DNA from 3 places in the Bacillus cereus group sp. N8 genome. Region 2 is predicted to be linked to each of the others. Evidence: riboswitches for the same ligand, from Rfam matches in the RefSeq annotation. Region 2 holds a riboswitch; each other region holds the start of a gene.

Region 1 (3,220 bases), on a different contig from region 2:
GTGGCAGGATTTATTACAGTTGTACTTACAATTTTAGTGGCTTTATTCGCTTATAAAATGCCATTCACAATGGCAATGGCAGCGACCGGATACGGTTTCTTATACGGATTATGGCCAATTGCGTGGATTATTATTATGTCAGTATTTTTATATAAAATTTCCGTGAAAACAGGTCAATTTGATGTTATTCGTGCATCTGTATTATCAATTACGAATGACCATCGTTTACTTGTTATTTTGATCGGTTTTTCATTTGGAGCATTTTTAGAAGGAGCAGCAGGATTTGGTGCACCAGTAGCGATTACGGCAGCGCTTCTTGCAGGTCTTGGCTTAAATCCTTTATATGCGGCTGGTCTTTGTTTGATCGCAAATACTGCACCAGTAGCATTCGGAGCGATGGGAATTCCGATTACAGTAGCTGGACAAGTAACTGGTATTGATCCGCATAAAATCGGACAAATGGCTGGACATCAATTACCGTTCTTATCATTATTTGTTCCGTTCTTTATCGTATTTTTAATGGATGGATTTAAAGGGGTAAGACAAACATGGCCTGCTCTATTTGTAGCGGGTAGTTCATTTGCAATTACGCAGTTTATTACAGCGACATTCTTAGGGCCAGAACTTCCGGATATTACATCGGCACTTGTAAGTTTAGTAAGTTTATCGCTCTTCTTAAAAGTTTGGCAGCCGAAAGAAATCTATCAGTCTAAACAAGCAAATAGTGAAGTAGCAGCAACGGCTGCGACATCTATGCCGAAACTAACAGTAGGAAAAGTAGTAAAAGCATGGTCTCCGTTCATTATTTTAACGGTGATGGTTGTGATTTGGAGCCAAAGTTTCTTTAAGGCGTTATTCGCTCCAGGAGGGGCTTTAGAAAGCCTTGTAGTTAAGTTTGAAATTCCAGGATTGCACAATTTAGTAATGAAAGCAGAGCCGATAGTAAATAAGCCAACGCCTTATGAAGCAGTCCTGAAATTAGATATTTTATCAGCAACTGGAACAGCGATTTTAATTGCATGTATCATTTCTATCTTTATTTTAAAAATGAGTGCAAAAGATGCAGTAGCAACATTTAAAGAAACGTTAAACGAACTAAAAATGCCAATTCTATCTATCGGATTCGTATTAGGATTCGCATTTATCGCAAACTATTCGGGTTTATCTTCTACATTAGCGTTAGCACTAGCAGGAACTGGCGGGTTATTCCCGTTCTTCTCACCATTCCTAGGCTGGATCGGCGTATTCTTAACAGGATCAGATACGTCAGCGAACGCACTGTTCTCGAATTTACAAGCAATTACAGCACAGCAAATTGGCGTGCCTGAAGTGCTTCTCGTTGCAGCAAATACAACGGGCGGTGTAACAGGTAAAATGATTTCTCCGCAATCGATTGCAATCGCTTGTGCGGCAGTTGGTCTTGCTGGGAAAGAATCAGATCTGTTCCGCTTTACAGTGAAGCATAGTTTATTCTTCGTAATTATTGTTGGGATTATGACTTATGTACAGGCTTATTATTTAACTTGGATGATTCCTTAAACAGCAAAAGAAATAGACTTTGCATTTTTCAGATTATCGTGTATGATGGGAAAGTATTGAAAATTAAATCAGTGATAAACTAGGGGTGCCTAACGTATGCGTAGGCTGAGAGAGAAGCGCGTGAACTTCTTAACCCTTTGGACCTGATCTGGCTCGTACCAGCGTAGGGAAGTTAACGGCTTTACATAATTATGCCTTTATGAGCCAGGTCCTTGTTTTTTTATGGACCTGGCTCTTTTTATTTTGGCATACGCTGGCCATATCTCGTCCTTGTCACGTACAGGGGGGCAACAAAAGTTATGAAACAATCTGTTTCAGCTGAGCAAATTGAATTGAAATCGAGTTTACCAGGAAGTAAGAAAGTATATGTGGATGGACCGCGTGAAGGTATGAAGGTACCGATGCGCGAGATTGCACAAAGCGAAACGAACGGTGTCCCAAATCCGCCAATCCGTGTGTATGATACGAGTGGACCTTATACAGATCCTGCCTATAAAGTGGAGCTGGAAAAGGGGATTCCAACGCCGCGTCATTCTTGGACCCTGGAGCGCGGAGATGTAGAAGCATACGAAGGACGTGAAGTGAAACCAGAGGATGACGGTGTGAAAGTGGCTTCGAAACATACACCTGTTTTCCCGCAAATGGATCGCCAGCCGCTTAGAGCAAAGCAAGGTGCAAATGTTACGCAAATGCATTATGCACGTAATGGCGTTATTACGTCTGAGATGGAATATGTTGCGATTCGTGAAGGGATAGAGCCTGAATTTGTTCGTAAGGAAATCGCGGAAGGTCGCGCGATTTTACCAGCGAATATTAACCATCCGGAAGCAGAACCGATGATTATCGGACGTAATTTCCATGTGAAGGTAAATGCGAATATTGGAAACTCTGCCGTATCTTCTTCTATTGCAGAAGAAGTAGAGAAGATGACGTGGGCGACTCGCTGGGGTGCAGATACGATTATGGATTTATCTACAGGTAAAAACATTCATACAACACGTGAGTGGATTATTCGTAATGCTCCTGTACCAGTTGGAACTGTGCCCATTTATCAAGCGCTTGAAAAAGTAAACGGAATTGCAGAGGATTTAACGTGGGAAGTGTATCGTGATACGTTAATTGAGCAAGCGGAGCAAGGCGTTGATTACTTTACGATTCACGCCGGCGTATTACTTCGCTACATTCCAATTACTGCAAAGCGTACGACAGGTATTGTTTCGCGTGGTGGTTCGATTATGGCGCAGTGGTGTTTATTCCATCATAAAGAAAACTTCCTATATACTCATTTTGAAGAGATTTGTGAAATTATGAAGCAGTACGATGTTTCGTTCTCTCTTGGAGATGGATTACGCCCAGGTTCGATTGCAGATGCAAATGACGAAGCGCAATTCTCTGAGCTTGAAACACTTGGTGAGTTGACGAAAATTGCTTGGAGACATGATGTGCAAGTTATGATTGAAGGACCTGGGCATGTACCGATGCATTTAATTAAAGAGAATATGGAGAAAGAGCTTGATATTTGTCAGGGCGCGCCGTTCTATACACTTGGGCCGTTAACGACAGATATTGCACCAGGTTATGACCATATTACATCAGCGATTGGGGCTGCGATGATCGGCTGGTTTGGAACGGCGATGCTTTGTTATGTAACTCCGAAAGAACATTTAGGTTTACCGAATAA
Region 2 (3,220 bases):
TTGGTCAGAGAACGCATTGGAAAGCGCTCTTTTATGTTTAAATAAGGATTCTGTTCTATTTTTTTATTTACGCTGTTTTCGTAAGAATTGTTGCTATCTTGACCATACTGATAAAAGGTTGACTTTCAACTAGTAAATTGGATTTAAAGGAGGGTTAACATGAAAGATGAATTAAGTATAAATATCTATTTAGATGAAACTGATACTCCGTTTTCAAGATATTATAGCTCAGATGATGTTCACCTAAGCTCTGACCTTGAAGATTTTATTTTGTCAAAACTGCACAGTGGCAAAAGAAAAGAAGTAGAAATATTTTTTTTAAGTCAGAATGATTTTGACGAAAAGTCATTGAAGACTGCCACATTTAACACTTTTTCTAACCTCTTGAACGAAGAGGAATATACATATTCGAGAAATGTCAAAAAGGCTATTGTTTTGTTTGTGCTTGGTATTATTGTTGGGTTAATATTCTTGAAACTTTCAAGCACTCATGCCTATGTTGCAGGAGTATTAAGCATTGTGTGTTGGGTTTTTATTTGGGCAGGTACAGAGGTTTATTTTTTTGAAAATCAGCAAATCAAACGAAATATTAGAAAATGCAAGAATATTCTAAATGGTAATGTGCACAAAAAATAGAATTTTAGTAAATATTTATAAAGCTGATTTTCGGATTCTACCTTGTGCATTTATTTAGGTGATTGTTTGGACTTGGAAATCGTGTTGAAGATTAATATCGCCATACGAAGAAAGCTTTCATAAATACTTAAGACCTGGATTTAATCTAAGGTCTTATTTTCATCGCAAAAAAACAACAATCTATACGAAAAGGGCCTTTATTTAAAACATATAAATATGCGGGAAGTAATTATCTCGATCATTACGCACGCCCTATCATGTCACCTATACAAAGTGCTCTTTTTTTGTTTGTATAATTAATTAATGCTTGTTTAAACTATAAATAGTTAGTCCTTTCCAAACACCAGCTTGCTTCCATTGTTGTTTCATTTTCTCTACATAAGAGGGGCTACGATTATACATAATGCTAATATCTTTATCTGGGATGCCTTGTTAATTCAATTCGCGTACACGCTCCGGAGTAAGCCCAATGGGTATATCTTTTCGTTTTCCACCACGATTTCTCGGCTGCGTATCAAGGTATCTACCCAACTGGCGTAATTCTTCACCAGTCGGGCACTCCTTACATTCATTGATACTGAAACATTCGTTAGATGTACGGTTATAATAACAACGTCTACATTTCTGTTCGATAATATCGCCAATTTGGTATGTGAGCTCTTTGCGTTCTTCTTTTGTCAGTTTCATACCATCCACCTACAAGCCTGCCTTGAGCGCCATACCAAGCGCTTGTGTTGTATTTATGATTTACAAAAACCTAAAAAAAGTATTGTCCATACATACGTATTAGCAATACCTCTTTTCTTTATCTTATTACATCTTTTACATCTGTATCCACTGGCCACTTTTCTAAAGTATAAGCCATTTCCCAAAATGAATATTCATATTGACTACTAATAATGAAATGCTGTTTCATACGCTTGCGGTCAGACTCTGTCACTTGTTCAGCGATAGTATCTAACCGTGTAATTTGCTCTTCAACTAATGTACGGAACCAATCAGATCCATAAGCAGAAATCCATTCGTTATAAATTGGTTCTTCTGGCTGACACTCTTTTAAACGCTCACCAATTTCATAATATAACCAGTAGCAAGGTAAAATAGCTGCAATAATATCTCCTAAATGCCCTTCATAAGCTGCACGATACATATGAGATGTATATGCATATGCAGTTGGCGCAGGGATAAAATTATCTTTTTCTTCTTTTGTAATCCCTAATTTCTTAGCAAAATTCTCATGTAATGATAATTCTGCCTCGTATGTATTTTGAGCATGGTGTGCCATACGAGCTGTCGTTTCTAATTCCAGTGCCTTTGCCGCTCCTAAAGTTTGTACTCTAGCAAAATGACTTAAATAATATGAATCTTGAAGCACATAATAGCGAAAACTAGCTAAATCTAACGTTCCTTCGCCAAGTTTTTTTACAAAAGGATGATTAAAACTAGCTTCCCAAATTGAATCTACTTCTTTACGTAATGATTGTGAAAAAGTCATTTATATCCCTCCAATAATTTATAAACCATACGTGTTTACCCACAATTATTATAGCTGTAAAATAAAAAAACTTTCTTTACAGGCGTAAAGAAAGTGAAATAGACAATGTTTATTTATTCGTTAATTATGATTGTCTTCCCACTTCCCTACGCTGGTATTAACCAGATCAGGTACTAAGAGTCTCAAATTCCCATTTGATCTCAGCCTATAAAGGCCCCCCTAGTGGATAAATATTTGGTTGTCGTATTGCAATTATCATAGCATACTTCGTAGAACTATCAAAAGTTTTAATTGTACAAATATCTTAAAAACCTTCTTCTTTCCTTACTTTTAATGAAGTTTCAATTATCATATCTAATAGTTTACTATAATTAATTCCAGCCGCATCTGCACTTTTTGGTAGTAAACTTGATTGTGTCATTCCTGGTAATGTATTAACCTCCATTACATATGGAATTCCATCCTTCACCATCATATCAACCCTTGCATAAACACTACATTTTAATGCTTTATAACATGCCAATGACGCTTTATTTACACGTTCCTGTACTTCAGCTGGAAGTTCTATAACTTCTTCAATTGTACTAACATCATCGTATTTTGCATTGTAGTCAAAAAACTCAGCTGCATGTCGAATTGAAACGATAGGTAACTGTTTACCATCAAAAATTGAACATGTAATCTCGTCACCTTTTATATACTTCTCAATTACTACTTCAGAATCCCATTCGAATACAGTTTCCAGCATTGAGATTAATTCATTTTTATCATTGACGATCTTTACGCCAACACTCGAGCCGCCAGAGTTTGGTTTTACCACTAACGGAAATCCTAACTTATCTAAATCATCAAGCTTTAGATCCTCCATTTTTGTAAGTTCAATCCAATCTGGTGTTTCTACTCCTTCATAACGCAAAATCTTTTTCGAAATATTTTTGTCCATACATATACCGCTAGATAACATATTGCTACCGCTATATGGAATACCTAAACTCTCAAGTGTTCCTTGAACTGTACCATCTTCTCCGTATTTTCCGTGTAATGCTAGCAATGCAAAATCAATGTCTTTCGCTTTTTCAATTAAATCCA
Region 3 (3,220 bases), on a different contig from region 2:
TGTACATCTCATCTACAATTCTTGCCCCCACTTCCCACATAATGAGTAAAATACTAGAAAGTGTAAGAGCAGGAACTAATTCTTTCAAACGGTTCATCATACAAGTACCTGCCTTTGTAACATACTAAGGATCTCATCTTTAAGCGCCAATACTTCAGGCCTATATAAATCCTTTCGTGTTCGGTTACGATCAAGCGGCACAATTCGCTCAGTTAAAGTTGCTATCGGTTGATTTTCTACAACGAAAATTCGATTAGAAAGAAACAACGCCTCTTCAACATCATGAGTGATAAATAAAATTGTTTTTTCCCACTCTTTCCATTGTTCAAATAACCATTCTTGCAAAGATGCCTTCGTTAAAGCGTCCAATGCGCTAAACGGTTCATCTAACAATAATATCTCCCCGCCCGTTAATAAAGTTCGGATAAAAGATACACGTTGTCTCATACCACCAGATAAATCTTTCGGATATTTCGCCTCGTATCCTTGTAACCCAAATTTATGTAACAGTTCTTTCGCTTTTACTTGCGCTTCTTTCTTCTGCACACCTTGGCACTCTAAAGGTAACGCAGCATTTTCAATAATTGTTCTCCACGGCAAAAGCATATCTTTTTGAGGCATATATCCTACAGGGTGACTCTTTGTTTCTGTCAGCTCTATTTGTCCAGCACTTGCTTCTTCTAACCCCGTAATAAGGCGAAATAAAGTACTTTTCCCGCAGCCACTTGGTCCGATAATGCTTACAAACTCTTTCTCTTGTATAGAAGCATTTAATTCATCGATGATTGGTTTCTCATCATAATGAAAAGAAACATTATGAAACTGTAGTATGTTCTTGCTCCTCAAAACCCCACATCTCCTTACGATAGGACATATCCCAGAATAAATATTCAAATCGGCTGGAATATAAGAAAATTTCCTCTAATCGGTCTAGCTCTTTCTCTGACTTTCCAATTGCCATTTCATTTAATAAATCTATTAACCAAATACAAAGATTACCGTATTCTTCAGAACTATATCCTTGAATCCATTCACCAAAGAACTCATGATCTCTTGCTCCAGGAATATCGTTTAAACGCTTTCCAATCTCCCAATAACTCCACATACATGGTAGAAGTGCTGCTATTAATTCCGCAAGTGTGCCATTTTGAGATACAGACATCATGTAATTTGTATAAGCTAAATTTTTAGCAGATGGTTTTGCAGATTCCATCTCTCGTACAGAAATACCAAGTCTTTTTGCATACTGTTTATGGATTGTCATTTCTCCATTTAAAATTCCATCAATTTGTTCAGCAAACTTTCCCATTACTTGTGGATTCGTTGCTTTTACAACACCAATCGCATATAACTTTGCATAATCTAACAAATATAAATAATCTTGAATAATATAATACTGAAATTTATCTTTTTCTAGCGTGCCATCCCCCATACCTACTACAAACGGATGATTATGACTTTTCTCCCAAACAGGTTGCACAGTTTCTAATAATCTATCGCAAAATTTCATTTCTCTATCCCCTTCCGATATACGTATCTAAATAAAAAACCACTTCTATATAAGAAGTGGTTACAGCAAATAAAATTATACATTTATTCGTTGTCCACTTCCCTTCGCTAGTATTACCTAGATCAGGTCTGTAAGGGTTAAGGATTATTCCTCTCTCAGCACATCAAGCACCCCTAGTGGTTTCAATATGAAATTTTCAAATAAAAAAGCCCCGTTTCTATACGCAAAGAAACGGGGACTCATTGTTAGTGTCCGAATTGCTTCCCTACGCTAGCATAATCTAGATCAGGTAATGAAAAGGATCAAAGGCTTACGGCCTACTCTCAGCTGGCAACACCAGCTCTCCTAGCAAACTATAAAATTATCACTGTCAGTATAACACCGTAATAAGACATCATCAACTGTTTTAATTTTCTTAATTATTAATTAGACAATAATGTGTTAAATAAATATAAATGCGATCCCACAAATGATATATACAATATTTATATACGAACCTCTCTTCTAACATTATTTTTATTGATTTCATATTACATTTATGTGAATACGACCAATATATTATATCTTTATACTATAATAAAATTACAACTATACAACTAGAGGAGGTCTTTATTACATGAATATGAAAACTACTGCTTTAACAGCCACTACTATCGCAATTGCTTCTTTACTTCCTTCTATGGGAGAATCCGATATACAAACAGCTGCTGCTACGCAACCATCTAAAGTAAAAACTGGATATGTAAAAATTGACAACGTTGCACTACATCAAAATAACCATGCAGACAGTGCAATAATTGAAAACATTCGATTTAATAGCCCGGTTACTATTCTTGAGACAACTCAAGATTGGTATAAAGTATCTGTTAACAACAAAACAGGCTACATAAAAAAAGATGCAATTCTATTCAAAAAAAATGTTCAATCAAAGAATCAATATATCGTAAATGCAAACGCATTAAACGTTCGTTCTGAACCTAATACAGGGTCTTCTATTCTAGATATATTACCAAATGGTCAATTCATTACCATTCAAGGTGAACAAGGGGATTGGTACAAAATATTACATAACGGTCAAATTGGGTACGTACAAAAATACTTTGTATCTAATGGATCCACACCTCTAGTAAAAGGTGTAACTGTACAAGGTTCACCTTCTTATACTGTTGCAACACCAAAATTAAATGTACGTAGCAAGGCTAGTACAAGTAGCACTCTACTTGGCTCGCTACAAAATGGTACACAAGTACAAGTAGTAGAAACGGTAGGTACTTGGTATAAAATTCGTTTTGGCACAGGATACGGATATGTAGCAAAACATTATATAGTGCAACATCAAAATCAATCACAAACTAAAACAGCTCAACCTTCATCAATTCCAGCTGTTTTCAAATTTCCAACTCAAGGAAGAATTAGCTCAACTTTTGATATGCGCTGGGAACAAATGCATTATGGTATAGATATTGCAGCACAAGGCGACATCTCTATTCAAGCTGCTGCTGCAGGTAAAGTTGTGAAATCTTATTATTCGGCTAGCTATGGCAATGTCGTGTTCGTCGCCCATCAAATAAATGGAAAGTTATATACAACAGTTTATGCTCATATGAAGGATCGTGCCGTACAAGTTGGGGATCAGGTGCGAGCTGGACAATTAGTCGGTCATATGGGAAATACAGGTCATTCATACGGGCAACATCTCCATTTTGAATT

What was found. A riboswitch is a leader RNA that binds a small molecule or an ion and turns the genes downstream of it on or off. The one in region 2 is predicted to bind thiamine pyrophosphate.
Region 1: it holds a riboswitch for thiamine pyrophosphate, as region 2 does, so the genes downstream of both, thiC (phosphomethylpyrimidine synthase ThiC) here and tenA (thiaminase II) in region 2, are expected to answer to the same signal.
Region 3: it holds a riboswitch for thiamine pyrophosphate, as region 2 does, so the genes downstream of both, tenA (thiaminase II) here and tenA (thiaminase II) in region 2, are expected to answer to the same signal.

The regions. Positions count from the first base shown of each region.
Region 1 covers NZ_JAEHBK010000029.1:27,131-30,350, forward strand. The annotation lists gene lldP (L-lactate permease) at 1-1,539, shown strand, start outside; TPP riboswitch at 1,611-1,726, shown strand; gene thiC (phosphomethylpyrimidine synthase ThiC) at 1,839-3,220, shown strand, end outside.
Region 2 covers NZ_JAEHBK010000022.1:8,526-11,745, reverse strand. The annotation lists gene JDS80_RS23135 (hypothetical protein) at 160-636, shown strand; partial or broken gene JDS80_RS23130 (hypothetical protein) at 937-1,323, opposite strand; gene tenA (thiaminase II) at 1,442-2,131, opposite strand; TPP riboswitch at 2,258-2,362, opposite strand; gene ddlB (D-alanine--D-alanine ligase) at 2,436-3,220, opposite strand, start outside.
Region 3 covers NZ_JAEHBK010000020.1:4,013-7,232, reverse strand. The annotation lists gene JDS80_RS22395 (ABC transporter permease) at 1-97, opposite strand, end outside; gene JDS80_RS22390 (ABC transporter ATP-binding protein) at 97-846, opposite strand; gene tenA (thiaminase II) at 815-1,510, opposite strand; TPP riboswitch at 1,593-1,695, opposite strand; TPP riboswitch at 1,756-1,867, opposite strand; gene JDS80_RS22380 (SH3 domain-containing protein) at 2,127-3,220, shown strand, end outside.